DNA from 4 places in the Crenobacter sp. CS_VA4 genome. Region 2 is predicted to be linked to each of the others. Evidence: predicted binding sites of a transcription regulator. Region 2 holds the regulator's gene; each other region holds the start of a gene.
The links. The regulator sigma-54, encoded in region 2, starts transcription at its own class of promoters, with help from an activator protein. The targets are predictions, from matches to a motif close to CTGGCACGCTTCATGCTT.

Region 1 (4,283 bases), on a different contig from region 2:
ATCGAAGGCGGACAGGCTCTCTTCCAGCGGCGTGTCGGCGTCGTCCACATGGGCCTGGTACAGATCGATGTAATCGGTCTGCAAGCGACGCAACGACGCCTCGACGGCTTTCATGATGTAGGCCTTCGACAAGCCTTTCTGATTGGGCCCCATCTCGGAGCCGACCTTGGTCGCCAGGATGACCTGCTTGCGCTTGCCGCCCTTCTTGAACCAGCGCCCGAGTATCGTCTCGGATTCGCCGCCACGGTTGCCGGGGACCCAGCTGGAGTAGACGTCGGCGGTGTCGATGAAGTTGAGCCCCTTCTCGGCCATCTCGTCCAGAAGACGGAACGACGCGGTTTCGTCCAGCGTCCAGCCAAACACATTTCCGCCGAAAGCCAGCGGCGCAACGTCCAGGCCGGTCTTGCCAAGTTTGCGATGATTCATCGTGCATTCCTCATCAGGTATGACAACTCGGTCCAGACCGACACTGGCCCCGACCGAATAATCCATGATCCGCCGCCCCCAGGCCGGGGCCGGCATTCATCCGCTCCCAGACGCAGCAGGGAGCCTCTAAAAACCGACGCGAGCGGCACGCAGGCGAGGCGGACGGAGCGCAGAAACCGGAATGGACTCAATGTCCATGAGGATTTCGAGCACCGCCCAACGAAGCATCCGTGCTACGCAGCAGGTTTTTAGAGATTCCCAGCAGGGCCAGTCAGTCCCATAGGGGCGCCTCGCCGCGGCTAGCATCGTCGATGTGATAAACAAAGCCCAGATCCCGGCGGATATCCAGCCTGTTTTTGAGGCGGCGAAGCGAATCAGCACGGCCGACCGGCACGCAACTTGCTTGAATTAAGAGGCGCCCCCTTGCCATCCTAGCGACGGCACGAGAGGGGTCAGCGACTCTTAACCTGGTTCGGCCCATGCTACGCATCCTTCTCGTCAACGATACCGACAAGCCCATCGGCGAACTGCGCGAGGCCTTGTCGTGCGCCGGCTATTCGGTGGTCGCCGAGGTCGACGGCGCCGCCGCGCTGCTGCGTGCGGTCGAAGAGCTGAGCCCAGACGTGGTGATCATCGATACTGAGTCGCCATCGCGCGATACGCTCGAGCAGCTCGCGGTGATGGGCCAGGCCGCGCCGCGGCCGGTGGTGATGTTCGCCGAGCGCAGCGAGCCGCAGGCGATCCGCGATGCGGTCGGCGCCGGCGTAACCGCCTACGTCGTCGATCATGTGACGGCGGAGAGGCTCGCGCCGATCATCGACGTGGCGCTAGCGCGTTTCGAGGAAGAGGCGCGCCTGAAGAAGCGGCTGGCCGACGCTGAGCAGCGGCTCGCCGACCGCAAGCTGATCGACCGCGCCAAGGGCATCCTGATGAACAAACGCGGCCTCACCGAGGCCGAGGCCTACGAGGCACTGCGCAGCCAGGCGATGCGACAGGGCGAACGGATCGCCGAGGTGGCACGGCAGTTGATCGCGATGGCGAACCTGCTCGGCTGAGTACGAGGAAAGAATCTTATGTCGCACCTGTTCACCCACCAGCCCGGCGACCGGATCACCGGCTCGGATGCGCCGGAAAAAACCACCCTCAGGCTCGGCTTCGTGTCCCTGACCGACTGCGCGCCGCTGGTCGTCGCCAAGCAGCTCGACCTCGGTCGCCGCCACGGCATCACGATCGAGCTTTATCGCCAGCCATCGTGGGCGGCGGTGCGCGACAAGCTGCTCTCGGGCGAGCTCGACGCGGCGCACGCGCTGTACGGCCTCGTCTACGGGGTCGAGCTCGGCCTCGGCGGCCCCAAGGCCCCGATGGCGCTGCTGATGACGCTCAACCGCAACGGCCAGGCGATCACGCTGTCCACCCGGCTCGCGGCGGAACTCGACGCCGGTCGCCCGCTGCGCGAGCTGTTGGCCGCCGAGCCGCGCCGGCCGGTGTTCGCGCAGACCTTTCCGACCGGCACACACGCGATGTGGCTGTACTACTGGCTGGCGGCGCAGGGCATCGATCCGCTCGCCGAGGTGAAGAGCGTGGTGATTCCGCCGCCGCAGATGAGCGACGCGCTGGCGTCGGGCGTGCTCGACGGCTTCTGCGCCGGCGAGCCTTGGAACGCGGTCGCCGAGGCCGACGGGGTTGGCCGAACGGTGATCCGCAGCGGCGAGATCTGGCCCGAGCACCCGGAGAAGGTGCTCGCCTGCCGGCGCGACTTCGTCACCCGCCATCCGAACGCCGCGCGGGCGCTGACGATGACGCTGCTCGAGGCGTGCCGCTGGCTCGACGACGCCGAGCACCGCTTTGACGCGGCCGGCTGGCTGGCCGGCCCGGCCTGCATCGGCCGCGCCCGGGCGCTGATCCTGCCGCGCCTGCTCGGCGACGACAGGCCGTCGATCCGCTTCTTCGGCGACGGCGAGGTCAACTACCCGTACCTGTCGGACGGCCTGTGGTTCCTGAGCCAGTACCGGCGCTGGGGGCTGCTCGACGATTCGGCCGACCTGCCGGCCGTCGCCGCCGCGATCAACCAGACCGTGCTGTACCGCGAGGTGGCGGAGGCGCTCGGCGTCGCGGTGCCGGCGAGCGAGTACCGCACGAGCGTGCTGATCGACGGCGTGGCCTGGGACGGCCGCGATCCGGAGGGCTACGCGGAGCGCTTCGCGATCCGCGCGAAGGTGCCGGCCTAGCGCTGCCCGGTTCGTGTTGCGACGCACAATGCTTGTGCGTACGCAGCAAAATCGCACCGATGCGGTGCGAAAAACCCGGCCTCAGCATCAACCACTCACCGTGAGAAGGCGCTTTCGCGTCGATATCCGCCCTGGCACAGCCCTTGCTAAACAATCAGTGACCGGCGCAACGGCGTGCCGGCCAGACGAAATACAGGGTGGAGGCCAACGGCGGCCTTCGCCCGCAAGGACAACGGCGTCCCCTCGTGCGACTAAAAGCGCGAGCGGACGCCGTTTTATTTTGGGCCGAGCACGCCCTACACCGCCCAGGTTGCGGCAACCAGGAGATGCAAGATGGACCGTTCGTTCTGGCAGGCAGGACACAAGCCCACGCTGTTTTCGGCCTTTCTCTATTTCGATCTCAGCTTCATGGTCTGGTACCTGCTCGGGCCGTTGCAGGTGCAGATCGCCGGCGACCTAGGCTTGAGCACCCAAGAGCGCGGCCTGATGGTCGCCACGCCCATCCTGGCCGGCGCGCTGCTGCGCCTGGCGATGGGCGTGCTGGTCGACCGCATCGGCGCCAAGCGCGCCGGGCTGATCGGCCAGGTTATCGTGATCGCCGCACTCTTGACCGCGTGGCGGGTCGGCTTCACCAGCCTCGCCGGCGCCCTGGCGCTCGGCGCCTTCCTCGGCGTGGCCGGCGCGTCGTTCGCGGTCGCGCTGCCGCTGGCGTCGCGCTGGTACCCGCCGCAGCACCAGGGCACCGCGATGGGCATCGCTGGCGCCGGCAACTCGGGCACCGTGCTCGCCGCCTTGTTCGCGCCGGCTCTCGCCATGGCGTTCGGCTGGCAGAACGTGTTCGGCCTCGCGTGCATTCCGCTCGTGCTCACGCTGCTGATCTACGCGAAGGCCGCGCAGGACGCGCCGGGCGCCGCGCCGAAGAAGCGCCTGGCCGACTACGCGGCGGTGCTCGGCGCGAAGGACGCCTGGCTGTTCATGTTCTTCTACGCGATCACCTTCGGCGGCTTCTCGGGCTTCGCCAGTTCCCTGCCCGGCTACTTCCACGACCAGTTCGGCTTCGACGCCAAGACCGCCGGCCTCTACACCGCCGCCTGCGTGTTCGCCGGTTCGGTAATGCGCCCGCTCGGCGGCGTGCTCGCCGACCGGATCGGCGGCACTCGCTCGCTGCTCGCCGTCTACGCCGCGACCGCCTGCCTGATCGCCGCGGCCGGCTTCGGCCTCGGCGGCGCAAGCGGCGCGGTGACGCTGTTCATCCTGGCGATGCTCTGCCTCGGCGCCGGCAACGGCGCGGTGTTCCAGCTGGTGCCGCAACGCTTCGGCCAGGAGATCGGCGTGATGACCGGCCTGATCGGCATGGCCGGCGGCGTCGGCGGCTTCGCGCTGGCGGCGAGCCTCGGAGCGATCAAGCAGGCGACCGGCGGCTACGCGAGCGGCCTGTGGCTGTTCGCCTGCCTGGCCGCCTTGGGCTGGGCGAGCCTCGCCGGGGTGAAGCAGCGGTGGCGCAGCAGCTGGTCCGCCGCGGCAGCACGAGTCTGAATCTGCTGCGCAGGCGATATGCGGCGTCACGCGCTCCTCGAGATCCTCATGGACTCCATGTCCATTCCGGTCTCTGCGGTGCGGGTTCCTTGC
Region 2 (4,283 bases):
TGGGCTACCTGCCGCAGGAAGCGTCGATCTTCCGCAAGATGACGGTCGAGGACAACATCCGCGCGGTGCTCGAGATCAGCGGCCTGAAGGGCGAGCAGCTGGAAAACGAGCTCAACCTGCTGCTCGACGACCTGAACGTCGCCCACCTGCGCGAAAGCAACGCGCTGGCGCTGTCCGGCGGTGAACGGCGCCGGGTCGAGATCGCCCGGGTGCTGGCCACCCGACCGCGCTTCATCCTGCTCGACGAACCGTTCGCCGGCGTCGACCCGATCGCGGTGATCGACATCCAGAAGATCATTTCCTTCCTGCGCGAGCGCGGCATCGGCGTACTGATCACCGACCACAACGTGCGCGAAACGCTGCGCATCTGCGATCGCGCCTACATCATCAGCGAAGGCGCGGTGCTGGCCTCGGGACTGCCCGAAGAGCTGGTCACCAACGAAAGAGTGCGCGAAGTGTACCTGGGCGAACACTTCCACCTCTAAGAGAGGAAACGGCGGTTGGCATGAAGCAAGCCTTGCAACTGAAGGTCGCGCAGCAACTGACGCTGACCCCGCAACTGCAGCAGTCGATCAAACTGCTGCAGTTGTCCACCCTCGACCTGCAGGCCGAGGTCGAGCGCTTCCTGCTCGACAACCCGCTGCTGGAGCGGCCGGACGACCACGGCGGCGACATGCAGGCCACCGGCGACAGCCCGGCGGACAATGCCGCCGATACGACGCAAGACAACCAGACTTTCGACGAGAGCAGTAACAGCAACGAGGAGCGCGACACGCTCGGCGCCGAGCTGACCGACTGGGGCGGCGGCAAGGGCGGTTCGCGCGACGGCGACGATGACAACCCCGACCCCTTGTTCAACGTGGCCTGCCCAGTCACCTTGCGCCAGCACCTGCTCGCCCAGCTCGGCGAACTGTCGCTGCCGGAGCGCGACCGCGCCATCGTCACGCTGCTGATCGAAGAGCTGGACGAGGACGGCTACCTCAGCGTCGGCCTCGACGAGCTGGCGGCCAATCTGCCGGCCGAGCTGGAGGTGGACGAGGACGAACTGGCGGTCGGCCTCGCGCTGTTGCGCCAGTTTGACCCGGCCGGCGTCGGCGCCGGCAACCTGTCGGAGTCGCTGACGCTGCAGCTGGCCCGCCTCGACCCAGCCATGCCCGGCCACGCGCTGGCCCAGGCGATCGTGCGCAACCACCTGGTGCTGCTCGGCAACCGCGACTTCGGCAAACTGAAGAAACTGTTGGCCACCGACGACGACACGCTGCGCGCCGCGCAGGCGCTGATCGGCCGACTGAACCCGCACCCGGCCGCCGGTTTCGGCGAGGGCGAGACCCATTACGTGATCCCGGACGTGATCGTCAGGAAGCGCAAGGGCCGCTGGTTCGCCGAACTGAACCAGCATGCCGTACCGCGCCTCAACATTAACCCAATGTACGCTCGCACCGTCACCGAGAGCCGCCAGAACGCCGGCGAGTTGTCCGGCCGCCTGCAAGAGGCAAAGTGGCTGATCAAGAACATCCAACAGCGATTTGACACTATTCTCAAAGTGTCGGAAGCTATTGTCGAACAGCAGCATGCGTTCTTTGAACAGGGCGAAGTGGCGATGCGACCGCTGATTTTGCGGGACATCGCCGACCAGTTGGGACTGCACGAATCCACCGTGTCCCGGGTCACTACGCAGAAGTATCTGCTGAGTCCGCGCGGCTTATTCGAACTCAAATACTTCTTCGGCAGTGCCCTCGACACCGACGGTGGCGGCGAGTGCTCGGCCACCGCGATCAAGGCGCGCATCCGCCAGATGATCGACAGCGAAGACGCCGAACGCCCCCTCTCCGACAGCACCATCGCCGACCAACTGGCCAAGCTGGGCATACAGGTTGCCCGCCGCACCGTGGCCAAATACCGCGAGGCGATGCAGATCCCGCCCGTCAACCAACGCAAAAAACTATAGGTAGCCCCTTTAAAACCAGCGCTGCTGTACCCATCCAATAAGGGACCACTCACTTGCCAGGCACGATAAGCCAGGCGGTTTTCACCAAAAGGAGTAGGGTATGAACTTCAAACTGACCGGTCTCCACCTCGAAGTTACCCAGCCGCTACGCGACTATGTCGAAAGCAAACTGGATCGAGTCACCCGCCACGTAGACAACGTGATCGATGTAGCGGTAACCCTCTCTGTCGACAAACTGATACAGAAAGCCGAAGTCAACGTACATCTGTCCGGCAAGGACATCCATGTCGAAGCCACCGATTCGGACATGTACGCCGCGATCGATGCGCTGGTCGACAAACTCGACCGCCAAGTGCTGCGCCACAAGGAAAAGCAGGACCAACGCCGGGCACCTATCCCGCAGCCACAGGTCGAAGAAGGCACGCTGTGATCGTCGCCTGACGCAAACGGGAACCAGCGGTTCCCGTTTTTGTTTTTCCGGCTGCCCCTTTCGAGCCGCCTTGCCTCGGCGTAGAATTGGCCGGTTTTTTGTGATTCGCAGCGTAACAAGCCATGAGCCTAGTCGGCAAAATCCTCACCCAGGACCACATCCTCCTCGACCTCGATGTGGCGAGCAAGAAGCGGGTGTTCGAACAAGTAGGCCTGCTGGTCGAGAACGCCTACGGCATCGCCCGCAGCGAGGTGTTCGACTGCCTGTTCGCCCGCGAGAAGCTCGGCTCGACCGGGCTGGGCCAGGGCGTCGCCATCCCGCACGGCCGCGCCCGCGGCCTGAAGGAGGCGGCCGGTTTCTTCATCCGGTTGAAGGCACCGATCCAGTTCGACGCGCCGGACGGCAAGCCGGTACAGAGCCTGTTCGTGCTCTTGGTGCCGGAGGCCGCGACCGACCTGCACCTGCAGGTGCTCTCGGAACTGGCGCAGCGCTTCTCCAGCCGCACCCTGCGCGAAACCCTGTTGACCGAAAACGATCTGCCTACCATCCACCGTCTTCTCAGCGAATGACCCCTCCATGCCCAGCATAACGGTACGCAAGCTTTACCAGGAAAACCAGCAAAAGCTCGACCTCAACTGGGTAGCGGGCACCGGCGGTGCCGACAACCAGATCGCCAACGTCGACCAGCGCCCGACCCTGGCGCTAGTCGGCCACCTCAACTTCATTCACCCGAACCGCGTCCAGGTACTCGGCCTGGCCGAAGTGGACTACCTGAACCGGCTCGAACAGTCGGCGGCCAAGACCGCGCTCGACCAGCTGTTCCACAAGACAATGGCGGTGGTCATCGTCGCCAACAACCAGACCGTCCCCAAGCTCTTGCGTGACTACTGTCACACGCACAACGTGCCGCTGATGACCTCGCGGCTCGAGAGCCCGTACCTGATGGACGTGCTGCGCATCTATCTGGCGCGCGCGCTGGCGGTGTCGACGGTGCTGCACGGCGTGTTCCTCGACGTGCTCGAGATCGGCGTGCTGATCATGGGCGACTCGGCGATGGGCAAGAGCGAACTGGCACTCGAACTGATCTCGCGCGGCCACGGCATGGTCGCCGACGACGCGGTCGAGTTCTACCGCATCGGCCCGGAGATGCTCGAGGGCCGCTGCCCGCCGCTGTTGCGCGACTTCCTCGAGGTGCGCGGCCTCGGCATCCTGAACATCCGCACCATCTTCGGCGAGACCGCGGTGCGGCCGAAGAAGGTGCTGAAGCTGATCATCCACCTGGTCAAGGCCAACGACCAGGCGATGCAGGCGCTCGACCGGCTCAACATCCAGTCGGAGACGCAGGACATCCTCGGCGTGAAGGTGCGCAAGGTGATCCTGCCGGTGGCGGCCGGCCGCAACTTGGCCGTGCTGGTCGAGGCGGCGGTGCGCAACTACATCCTGCAGCTCAGGGGCATCGACAGCACCCGCGAATTCATCGAGCGCCACACCAACTTCCTCAGGGACCAGGAAAATGCGCCTGATTCTGATTAGCGGGCTGTCCGGTTCGGGCAAGTCGGTGGCGCTGAAGATGCTGGAAGACTCCGGTTTCTACTGTGTCGACAACCTGCCGGCGACGATGCTCGGCGACGTGATGGACCTGTACCGCGACTTCGGCTACGACCGCATCGCGATCAGCGTCGACACCCGTTCCAGCCCGAGCCTCGGCGCGCTGCCGCAGAAGATGGAAGAACTGCGCCAGCTCGGCGTCGACGTCCGGCTGCTGTTCCTCGAATCGAAGACCGAGACGCTGGTCAAGCGCTTCTCCGAAACCCGGCGCCGCCACCCGCTGTCGGCGCCGGGCCGCACCGTCGAAGAATCGATCTGCCTGGAGCGCGACCTGCTCGAGGGCATCCAGGAGCTGGG
Region 3 (4,283 bases), on a different contig from region 2:
GCCGAGCGGGTCGGGTGGCCATGCAAGAGCTCGTGCTGCAGCGAGCCGTACCAGCAGGTGATCAGCGTCAGCAGGATGGCGCTGACGAACGGACCGAGGCGTTGGGCGTAGGCGACCACGGCGAGCCAGCTCGCATAGATCGCCACGATCAGCAGCCAGGTCGGCCATTCGTGCTCTGCAGGCAGTTCGTCGCGCCAGCGGCTCGGGGTAGGGGCGGAAGAGGTCATCTTGTCCTCGTCGTCGGCAGAATCAGAAAGGGCCGGCTAGGCCGGCCCCGGGAAACCTCAGTTCAAGCGGCGCCTTCGTTCGGCGCAGGCGTCAGGCGTGCAGCGGCGCAGGCCGTTGTTTTCCAGCTGCGCCTCGACGGCGCAGACCGAGCGGCAGCACGCCATCACCGGCACGCCGCGCGCCTGCGCCAGCGCCTTGAAGTTGTGCATCACGTTGTGGCCGAGGAAGTCGGTGAACAGGATCATCAGATCGGTGCCCTTGGGCAGGCTCGATGGCTTGCGCTTGTGCGAGGCATTGCGCCCGGTGATGTGCCGGGAAATGTCGATGTCGTACGCCGCCAGAAGCTGCGGAATGTTGCCGAGCGTATCGGCGCCGATCACGAGTGCCTTCATGTCCGTCCTCCGTTCTCTTCAACTTGCCGTTGGATTGCATGCTGCGGTGCAGCGGGATTGCGTCGACTATACGGCGCCGACATAAGGCTTTGAAGTGATATGAAATGCGATTGTTATTCCAAATAAGCCTATTGTGATGGCGCCGCCGTCCCGTGCTAACCTACCGCTCCACCCACCGACGAGGGGCGCAGCAGGTGACGGATCAGGTTTTGAGCGAACGGCTGGCGGATTACGGCAGCGTGCGGCACTGGGCGATCCAGTCGCTGTTCGAGTCGCTGGAGGACTACAGCGAGGGCACGGTGATCGTCGACGGCGAGGCGCGCATCGTCTGGATCAACGCGCGTTACGCCGACCGCTTCGGCTTTGCCGACCCGGCCACGGCGATCGGTCGCGCGGTCGAGGAGGTGATCCCGAATAGCCTGATGCGCGAGGTGGTCACCAGCGGCCGGCCGATCCTGCTCGACATCATGCAGACCCGTGACGGCTCGCTGGTAGTGACGCGGCTGCCGCTGAAGGACGGTGCCGGCCGCCTGGTCGGCGCGATTGGCTTCGCGCTGTTCGACGAGATCCAGTCGCTGTCGCCGCTGCTCGCCAAGTTCGCCCGGCTCAACGAGGAGCTGGCCGCCACTCGCGAGTCGCTCGCGCAGGCGCGCCGCGCCAAGTACACCTTCGACAGTTTCATCGGCAGCAGCGACGCCGCGCTGGCGCTCAAACACCAGGCCGAGCGCGCCGCGCAGATGGATTCGCCGCTGCTGCTCTTGGGCGAGACCGGCACCGGCAAGGAGGTGTTGGCGCACGCGATCCACGCCGCCTCGCGCCGCGCGCACAAGCCCTTGGTGACGCTGAATATGGCGGCGATCCCGGAGACGCTGCTCGAGGCCGAGTTCTTCGGCGCGGCGGCCGGCGCGTATACCGGCGCCGACAAGAAGGGTCGGGTCGGCAAGTTCCAGCTCGCCGACGGTGGCACGCTGTTCCTCGACGAGATCGGCGACCTGCCGCCGGCGCTGCAGGCCAAGCTGCTGCGCGTGCTGCAGGACAAGGAGTTCGAGGCGCTCGGCTCCAACAAGGTACAGCGCTCCGACGTGCGCATCATCGCCGCTACCTCGGTGAGGTTGGCCGAAAGGGTCGAGCGCGGCGAATTCCGCGCCGACCTGTTCTACCGCCTCAACGTGCTGGCTATCGAGCTGCCGCCGCTGCGCGAGCGGCTGTCGGATCTTGCCGAGCTGTGCGAGGTGCTGCTCGGGGTGCTGGCCGGCAGCAGCGGGGCGGGGCGCCACCGCATCAGCGCCGCGGCGCTGGCGCGGCTCGCCGACTACGACTGGCCGGGCAATGTGCGCGAGCTGCGCAACATCCTCGAGCGGGCGATCATGCTCGCCGACGACGCGACGCTCGACGTCGCCGACGTGGCGCCGCTGCTCGGCCCGACGGTTCGGCCAACCTCGGCCGAGGCGGGCGCGTCCCATTCCTACCAGAGCGCGATGGCCGAGTTCGAGGCGCAGCTGTTGCGCGACGCGCTGGCCGCCTGCGACGGCCATGTGCCGAGCGCCGCCGCCCGGCTCGGCATCGGCCGTGCCACCCTGTACAAGAAGCTTGCCGCGCTGGGCATCGCGCCGCGCTGAGCGTTTCTATCTCTTTACTCAGCAGGCCGGTCCGGCCCGTCGCTTCCCGCGCATCGTCGCTAGAGCCGAGTCTCTAAATAGAGATCATCGTCTCGAAATCGAGACGATGGCGGCTGCCCATGTTAAGTGGATGATTCTTCACCCGTTGCTGCGATGCAGCAGTCATTCTTGCCGTCTCCGTCTCGAGACGAAGCCAGTTCTGCCTCCCCGCGTGTGTCCACCAATAGCCTGATTTTGCTGGTTTTCGTTCGCTGGCACGCTTCCTGCTGATTTGGTAGCAGGTAGCCAACTCGTCATTACAATGTCATGAGTCGTAATCAGTTTCTGCCGCTATAAAAAAACGGGCCGTTGCCGGAATTTCCCCGGGCAATGCCACCGTTTTCAGAAAAATCGCAAAGGAGACCGCCGAATGACCTTCATCGTGGTGCTTGCCGCCCTGATCTTCCTGATGCTGGCCGCTTACCGCGGCTACAGCGTCGTCCTGATGGCGCCGATCGCTGCGCTCGGCGCGGTGCTGTTGACCGAACCATCCGCGGTGGCCCCGGTGTTTTCCGGGGTGTTCATGGAGAAGATGGTCGGTTTCATCAAGCTCTACTTCCCGGTGTTCCTGCTCGGCTCGGTGTTCGGCAAGCTGGTCGAGCTGTCTGGCTTTTCCAAGGCGATCGTCGCGGCGGTGATCCGCTGGATCGGTGAGACGCGTGCGATCGCGGTGATCGTGACGGTGTGCGCGCTGTTGACCTACGGCGGCGTGTCGCTGTTCGTGGTGGTGTTCGCGGTCTACCCGTTCGCCGCCGAGCTGTTCCGTCAGGGCAATATCCCGAAACGGCTGATCCCGGGCACGGTGGCGCTCGGCGCGTTCTCGTTCACGATGGACTCGCTGCCGGGCACGCCGCAGATCCAGAACATCATCCCGACCACCTTCTTCAAGACCACCGCCTGGGCGGCACCGGCGCTTGGCGTGGCCGGCGCGGTGTTCATCCTGATCGTCGGCATCAGCTACCTCGAGTGGCGCCGTCGCAGCCTGATGGCGAAGGGCGAGGGCTACGGCACCAGCCTCCTGAACGAGCCGGAGCCGGTCGACACCCAAAACCTGCCGTCGCCGTGGCTGGCGATCGCGCCCTTGGTGTTGATCGGCGTGGCCAACTTCAGCTTCACCAAGCTGATCCCGCACTGGTACGGCGCCAGCCACGAGCTGTCGCTGCCGGGGCTCGCCACACCGGTCACCACGCAGATTGCCAAGGTCACCGCGATCTGGTCGGTCGAGGCGGCGCTGATCCTGGGCATCCTGTTCGTGGTGGTGACCGCGTTCGGCACTATCCGTGCCCGCTTCGTCGACGGCACCCGGGCGGCGATCGGCGGCGCGATGCTGGCGTCGATGAACACCGCCTCCGAGTACGGCTTCGGCGCGGTGATCGCGGCACTGCCGGGTTTCCTGGTGATCGGCCACGCGCTCGAAAGCATCCCGAACCCGCTGGTGAACGCGGCGGTGACGGTCAGTTCGCTGGCCGGCATCACCGGCTCGGCGTCGGGAGGGATGAGCATCGCGCTCGCCGCGATGAGCGAGCAGTTCATCACCCTGAGCCAGGCGGCCGGCATCCCGCTCGAGGTGCTGCACCGCGTGGTGGCGATGGCGAGCGGCGGCATGGACACGCTGCCGCACAACGGCGCGGTGATCACACTGCTGGCCGTCACCGGCCTGACCCACCGCGAGGCGTACCGCGACATCTTCGCGGTGACGGTGATCAAGACGCTGGCGGTGTTCTTCGTGATCGCTACGTTCTATCTGACCGGCCTGGTTTGATCTTCATTTGATATCCGGGCGGTCGGTCGGCCGCCCGGACGGAGTATTGCCCGATGACATCGCTACACGGAAAAACCGCTCTGATCACCGGCTCGACCAGCGGCATCGGCCTCGGTCTCGCGACGACGTTGGCCGAAGCCGGCGCGAACATCGTGCTGAACGGCTTCGGCGATGCGGACGCCGCGCTCGACCTGATCGCCTCTCGCGGTGTGGCGGTACGCCACCATGGCGCCGACCTGCGCC
Region 4 (4,283 bases), on a different contig from region 2:
CCAGCTGCAGGATGCGGCCAAGACGCTGACCGACGAAGACGTCGAACCGGCGATCGCCGCACTGCTGGCCGCCGCCAGCGCACAGGGTGCCGTGCTGCGCGCCTGATTTAATCGCATGAATAGCCGCCCCTTGCTTGTCAGGGGGCGCGCTTTGATTTACTTTCGTTGCTGCAGTAAGGGGAAATCATGACTTTGACGAAAGCCGAGTTGGCCGATCTGTTGTTTGACAGGGTGGGCTTGAACAAGCGCGAAGCCAAGGACACGGTAGAGACGTTCTTCGAAGAAATCCGTACTGCGCTGGAGTCCGGCGACGCGGTCAAGCTGTCGGGCTTCGGCAACTTCCAGTTGCGCGACAAGCCGCAGCGTCCGGGCCGCAACCCGAAGACCGGGGAAGAAATCCCGATCACCGCCCGCCGCGTTGTGACCTTTCACGCGAGTCAGAAACTCAAGGGAATGGTTGAACAATTCCATGCCGACAACTAAGGCCGAACTTCCGCCGATCCCGGTCAAGCGCTACTTCACCCTGGAAGAGGTGAGTGCGCTGGCCGGCGTCAAACCGCATGTGCTGCGCGCCTGGGAAGAAACCTTCGCACCGCTGCGCGATTCCCGTCAGCGCGGCGTTCGCCGTCACTACCAGCACCGCGACGTGCTGATGGTGCGTCGGCTGCGCGACCTGATGTACGACGATGGCTTTGCCGGTCGCCCCGGTCAGGGCCAGGATGCCGCCAACCCGGCGCCGCTGACCGCCCAGCAGGTGCGCAGCGAGCTGGAGGCTATCCTGTCGGGATTAAATAGCGGGATTGGCAAACTCTAGCCGCGTGTTTATAATGCGAGGCTCGACAGTCGGGGTGTAGCGCAGCCTGGTAGCGCACCTGCATGGGGTGCAGGGGGTCGGAAGTTCGAATCTTCTCACCCCGACCAATCGAATAAGTAATAACGTCAAGCGATTCAAAGCCGGTTTCGACCGGCTTTTTTGTTGCCTGTCATTTCTGTCTTATTTAGAAGTTCTTCTAAATACTTTTCTAGCAATAACCGGCCCAAGAGGCCGGCCAGGTCGTAGCGCTTGGTTGTCTCTCCGGCTCGTTTGCTTTACTCTTACGCCCAATCCCCCTCGCTGAACAGCTTAACCCGGCACCATGAAACCGAGGCTTTTGCCCCTCACCGGCCGATATCGTATTTGATACGCATTCGCGGCATTCAGCCGGGTCGGGACCAGGGCGACATCTATCGCTCAACGGTGCTCAGTACCCTTGTCAGGGTCCAGGTCGCGGTCTGGTTGGTCGTGTCTAGCAAGGCATTGACCAGTGATACGGCACGGCCCTGTTCACCGGCGACGACGCTGTTACTCAGTGAAACGGCGGCGCCTTGCTTGCCGAGCAGCGGCGGCCGGTTTCCGGCGAGCGCATCGTCGCTGGCCAGCACGATGCAGACGACCGGGAGAGGGGCTTGACTGCTTCGTTGCTGGCCGTTTGATGTCGGCATTTCAGCCTCGACTCGGGCGATGGGGGGAGCGATGGTTGGTGTGGCGGAGGCGCTGGCCACAGCGGGGCTGATTGGGCTGCCGTCCCAGTTGCGGTCGGTACGGTGCCAGTCATCGCGACCGAACTCGCCGAATGGGCTGCGAGCGTCGTAGGCCTGCGCCAAAACGGAGTAGCACGCACTCGCTAGCACCCATGCGAGCGCGGTCAGTCGGGCTCCGCTGGCGAACAACTTCATTGCCTTTCTCCCAAACCCCTTGGCGTCATGGTGTGGTCGCCACGGCGTACCGGGCCTGGTTGCGGCGGGCTGGGTGCGCCCGCCGGTTTGGTTTGATCAATAAATTTAAACACTTATCATCAGTTTTGGCTTATCTGCTCGTTGTAGTGGATTGATGGCGAATTGTCCAGTCCAGCTTGGATCATGCTGCTGCGTTGACCGGCCCGGACATGAGCGCCGCAGCGATGGGATGCGGCGGGAGCAGGGTCGAACGCGGGGCAGTGTCGATCGGGACAGCTGTGCTTGTGTCATGACTAAGAAGCGCGTCGGTTTTCAGGACCGGCGCGCTTTTTCATTGGGAGATCGCCGGGAACCAGCCTGCATGTCTCGATTCAGAACGGGCGGCTGCCGGCCAGGCTGACGCGCTTCAGCACCCGGCGGTCGTTCGGGTCGAACGCGGTGCGCGAATGCAGGGTGACCTGGTTGTCCCAATAGACCATGTCGCCGACCTGCCAGCGGTGGGTGTAGCGATAACGCGGGTCGGCCAGATGGGCGCGCAGCCGCTCGATCAGCGCCGCACCGGCCACCGGGTCGAAGCCCGGGATTTCCACCTCGACGTGACTGCTCAGGTACAGCGCCTTGCGGCCGCTGTCCGGGTGGGTGCGAACCAGTGGATGCGTGAAGGCGGCGCCGATCGGCTCGCGGTCGGGCGTACGGTAGAGCGGGCGCGGCGAGCCGTCGAACGGGCGCAGGAACGGGTTGTAGGTGATCAGCTGCAAGCGGTCAATCTCATGACGGGTGTCGTCGTCGAGGTCCTCGTAGGCCTGCACCAGGTTGTACCAGCTGGTGTCACCGCCGCTTTGCGGCAGCTCCAGCGCGTACAGCAGCGAGCCGCTCGACGGCAGCGGTGTCCACTGGTGGTCGGCATGCGGCGTCAGTTCGCCGTGGCCGGTGTGGCCGCTGGGCAGGTTGGACACGGCGACCACGTCGGGCGGCAGGCCGGTGGCCTGGGCGCTGGCCAGCACCGGCACGTCCTCGGGCGGGCGGAATACCGAGCCGAAGTAGCTGGCGAACGCCAACTGCTGCTCTTCGGACAGCGTCTGCCGTTTGAAGATCAGGGTCAGATGCTGGTGCAGCGCGGCCTTCAGGCGCAACAGCAGTTCGGCCGACAGCGAGCGGCCGGCGTGCGTCCAGGCCATGAACCTCGGCGCCGAGCGCGCCGCCGGTGGGGACGATGTCGACCGCCTCCGGCGGTTGTGGCGTGGCCAAGGCCTGACCCGGCAGGTAGTGGAGGGCGCGAGAGAGCTGGGTGGTGATTGTCATGGAGAATACTCGTCGGGTTGAAGGCGAGGACTCTCTATGCAGGATGTGTGCCAACGATGCGAAGTGGCAGGGGTTTCACTCAGTACGCTGATTTATCGTGGGTTTGCTGATGGAGGCTAGGATGATGGCGGCGACTGTCGAGTCGTCGGCTGTCGCGATCGCGGCAGTGAGCAGGCGCCGTTTGCCGCAAAGGCATCAATAGGCTTATTTGTTATTTCAAATTGGGCATTAATTATTTTTTGAAATAAAAAACCACGAGTAGAGTGATTTCCCATGACATCTGCCATGCCAGACGGTGGCGGTGTTGGTCCCTTACCCTACCCGAAAGGAAAGCAGCATGAGCATCAAGTCGATCAATGTGCGCAACCAATTCCGCGGCACCATCAAGCAAATCATCGAGGGTCCGGTGCTGTCGGAGATCGACGTCAGCACCCCGGCCGGCGTGGTGACCTCGGTGATCACCACCCGGTCGGTGAAGGAGCTCGATCTCAAGCCGGGCAGCGAGGTGATCGCCTTCGTGAAGTCGACCGAGGTGTCGATCGCCAAGCTGTAAAAAGCGGCAAATCGTCGATCAACAGGAGCCCGCCACCATGCCCCCCGCTACCGTTCTTACCCTGCCACTGGAAGATAAGATCCGCCCGTCGATCCGCGCCAAGGCGCTGCTGTTCGCCGACCCGGCTTCGCAGGCGCTCTTGGCGCAGGCCGAGCGGGTGGCGCCGAGCGACGCGCCGGCGCTGATCTGCGGCGAGACCGGTACCGGCAAGGAGCTGCTGGCGCGCCACCTGCACGAACTGAGCGGTCGGCGTGGCCCGTTTATCGCGGTGAACTGCGGTGCGATTAGTGAAACCTTGGCCGAAAGCGAGTTCTTCGGCCACGAGGCCGGTGCGTTCACCGGCGCCGCCGGCCGACGCGAAGGGTGGTTCGAGGCGGCCAACGGCGGCACGCTGTTCCTCGACGAGGTCGGCGACCTGCCGCTGGCGCTGCAGGTGAAACTGCTGCGGGTGCTGCAGGAGCGCGAGGTGGTGCGGCTTGGCGCGCGCCGGCCGATCCCGCTCGACATCCGGCTGGTGTCGGCGACCAACGTCGACCTGGCCGCCGCGGTGGCCGCCGGCCACTTCCGCCTCGACCTGCTGTACCGCTCAATATCGTCACGCTGCGTCTGCCGCCGCTGCGCGAGCGGCCGGGCGACATCCTGCCGCTGGCGCGGCACTTCCTGAGCCATTACGGCCAGCGGCTGGGGACGCCACGTCCGCAACTGAGCGAGG

Region 1: a site for sigma-54 is predicted at 2,786-2,803, ahead of ACZ2IA_RS16315 (nitrate/nitrite transporter). Genes of this name have one in related genera too.
Region 3: a site for sigma-54 is predicted at 2,491-2,508, ahead of ACZ2IA_RS20085 (GntP family permease). Genes of this name have one in related genera too.
Region 4: a site for sigma-54 is predicted at 3,055-3,072, ahead of ACZ2IA_RS10875 (TauD/TfdA dioxygenase family protein). Genes of this name have one in related genera too.

What each region holds. Positions count from the first base shown of each region.
Region 1 covers NZ_JBVMAE010000018.1:26,223-30,505, forward strand. Annotated here, with positions in the region: gene ACZ2IA_RS16300 (aldo/keto reductase) at 1-426, opposite strand, end outside; gene ACZ2IA_RS16305 (ANTAR domain-containing response regulator) at 906-1,481, shown strand; gene ACZ2IA_RS16310 (CmpA/NrtA family ABC transporter substrate-binding protein) at 1,500-2,654, shown strand; gene ACZ2IA_RS16315 (nitrate/nitrite transporter) at 2,988-4,190, shown strand.
Region 2 covers NZ_JBVMAE010000028.1:5,115-9,397, forward strand. Annotated here, with positions in the region: gene lptB (LPS export ABC transporter ATP-binding protein) at 1-485, shown strand, start outside; gene ACZ2IA_RS18845 (RNA polymerase factor sigma-54) at 506-1,948, shown strand; gene hpf (ribosome hibernation-promoting factor, HPF/YfiA family) at 2,049-2,378, shown strand; gene ptsN (PTS IIA-like nitrogen regulatory protein PtsN) at 2,501-2,947, shown strand; gene hprK (HPr(Ser) kinase/phosphatase) at 2,955-3,911, shown strand; gene rapZ (RNase adapter RapZ) at 3,892-4,283, shown strand, end outside.
Region 3 covers NZ_JBVMAE010000033.1:23,150-27,432, reverse strand. Annotated here, with positions in the region: gene ACZ2IA_RS20100 (fatty acid desaturase) at 1-227, opposite strand, end outside; gene ACZ2IA_RS20095 (DUF2325 domain-containing protein) at 285-620, opposite strand; gene ACZ2IA_RS20090 (sigma-54 interaction domain-containing protein) at 815-2,239, shown strand; gene ACZ2IA_RS20085 (GntP family permease) at 2,649-4,040, shown strand; gene ACZ2IA_RS20080 (3-hydroxybutyrate dehydrogenase) at 4,094-4,283, shown strand, end outside.
Region 4 covers NZ_JBVMAE010000009.1:141,636-145,918, reverse strand. Annotated here, with positions in the region: gene pheT (phenylalanine--tRNA ligase subunit beta) at 1-106, shown strand, start outside; gene ACZ2IA_RS10895 (integration host factor subunit alpha) at 187-483, shown strand; gene ACZ2IA_RS10890 (MerR family transcriptional regulator) at 470-814, shown strand; tRNA gene ACZ2IA_RS10885 (tRNA-Pro) at 845-921, shown strand; gene ACZ2IA_RS10880 (hypothetical protein) at 1,225-1,716, opposite strand; gene ACZ2IA_RS10875 (TauD/TfdA dioxygenase family protein) at 2,088-2,894, opposite strand; gene ACZ2IA_RS10870 (TOBE domain-containing protein) at 3,356-3,571, shown strand; gene ACZ2IA_RS10865 (sigma-54 factor interaction domain-containing protein) at 3,609-4,235, shown strand; gene ACZ2IA_RS10860 (AAA-type ATPase lid domain-containing protein) at 4,163-4,283, shown strand, end outside.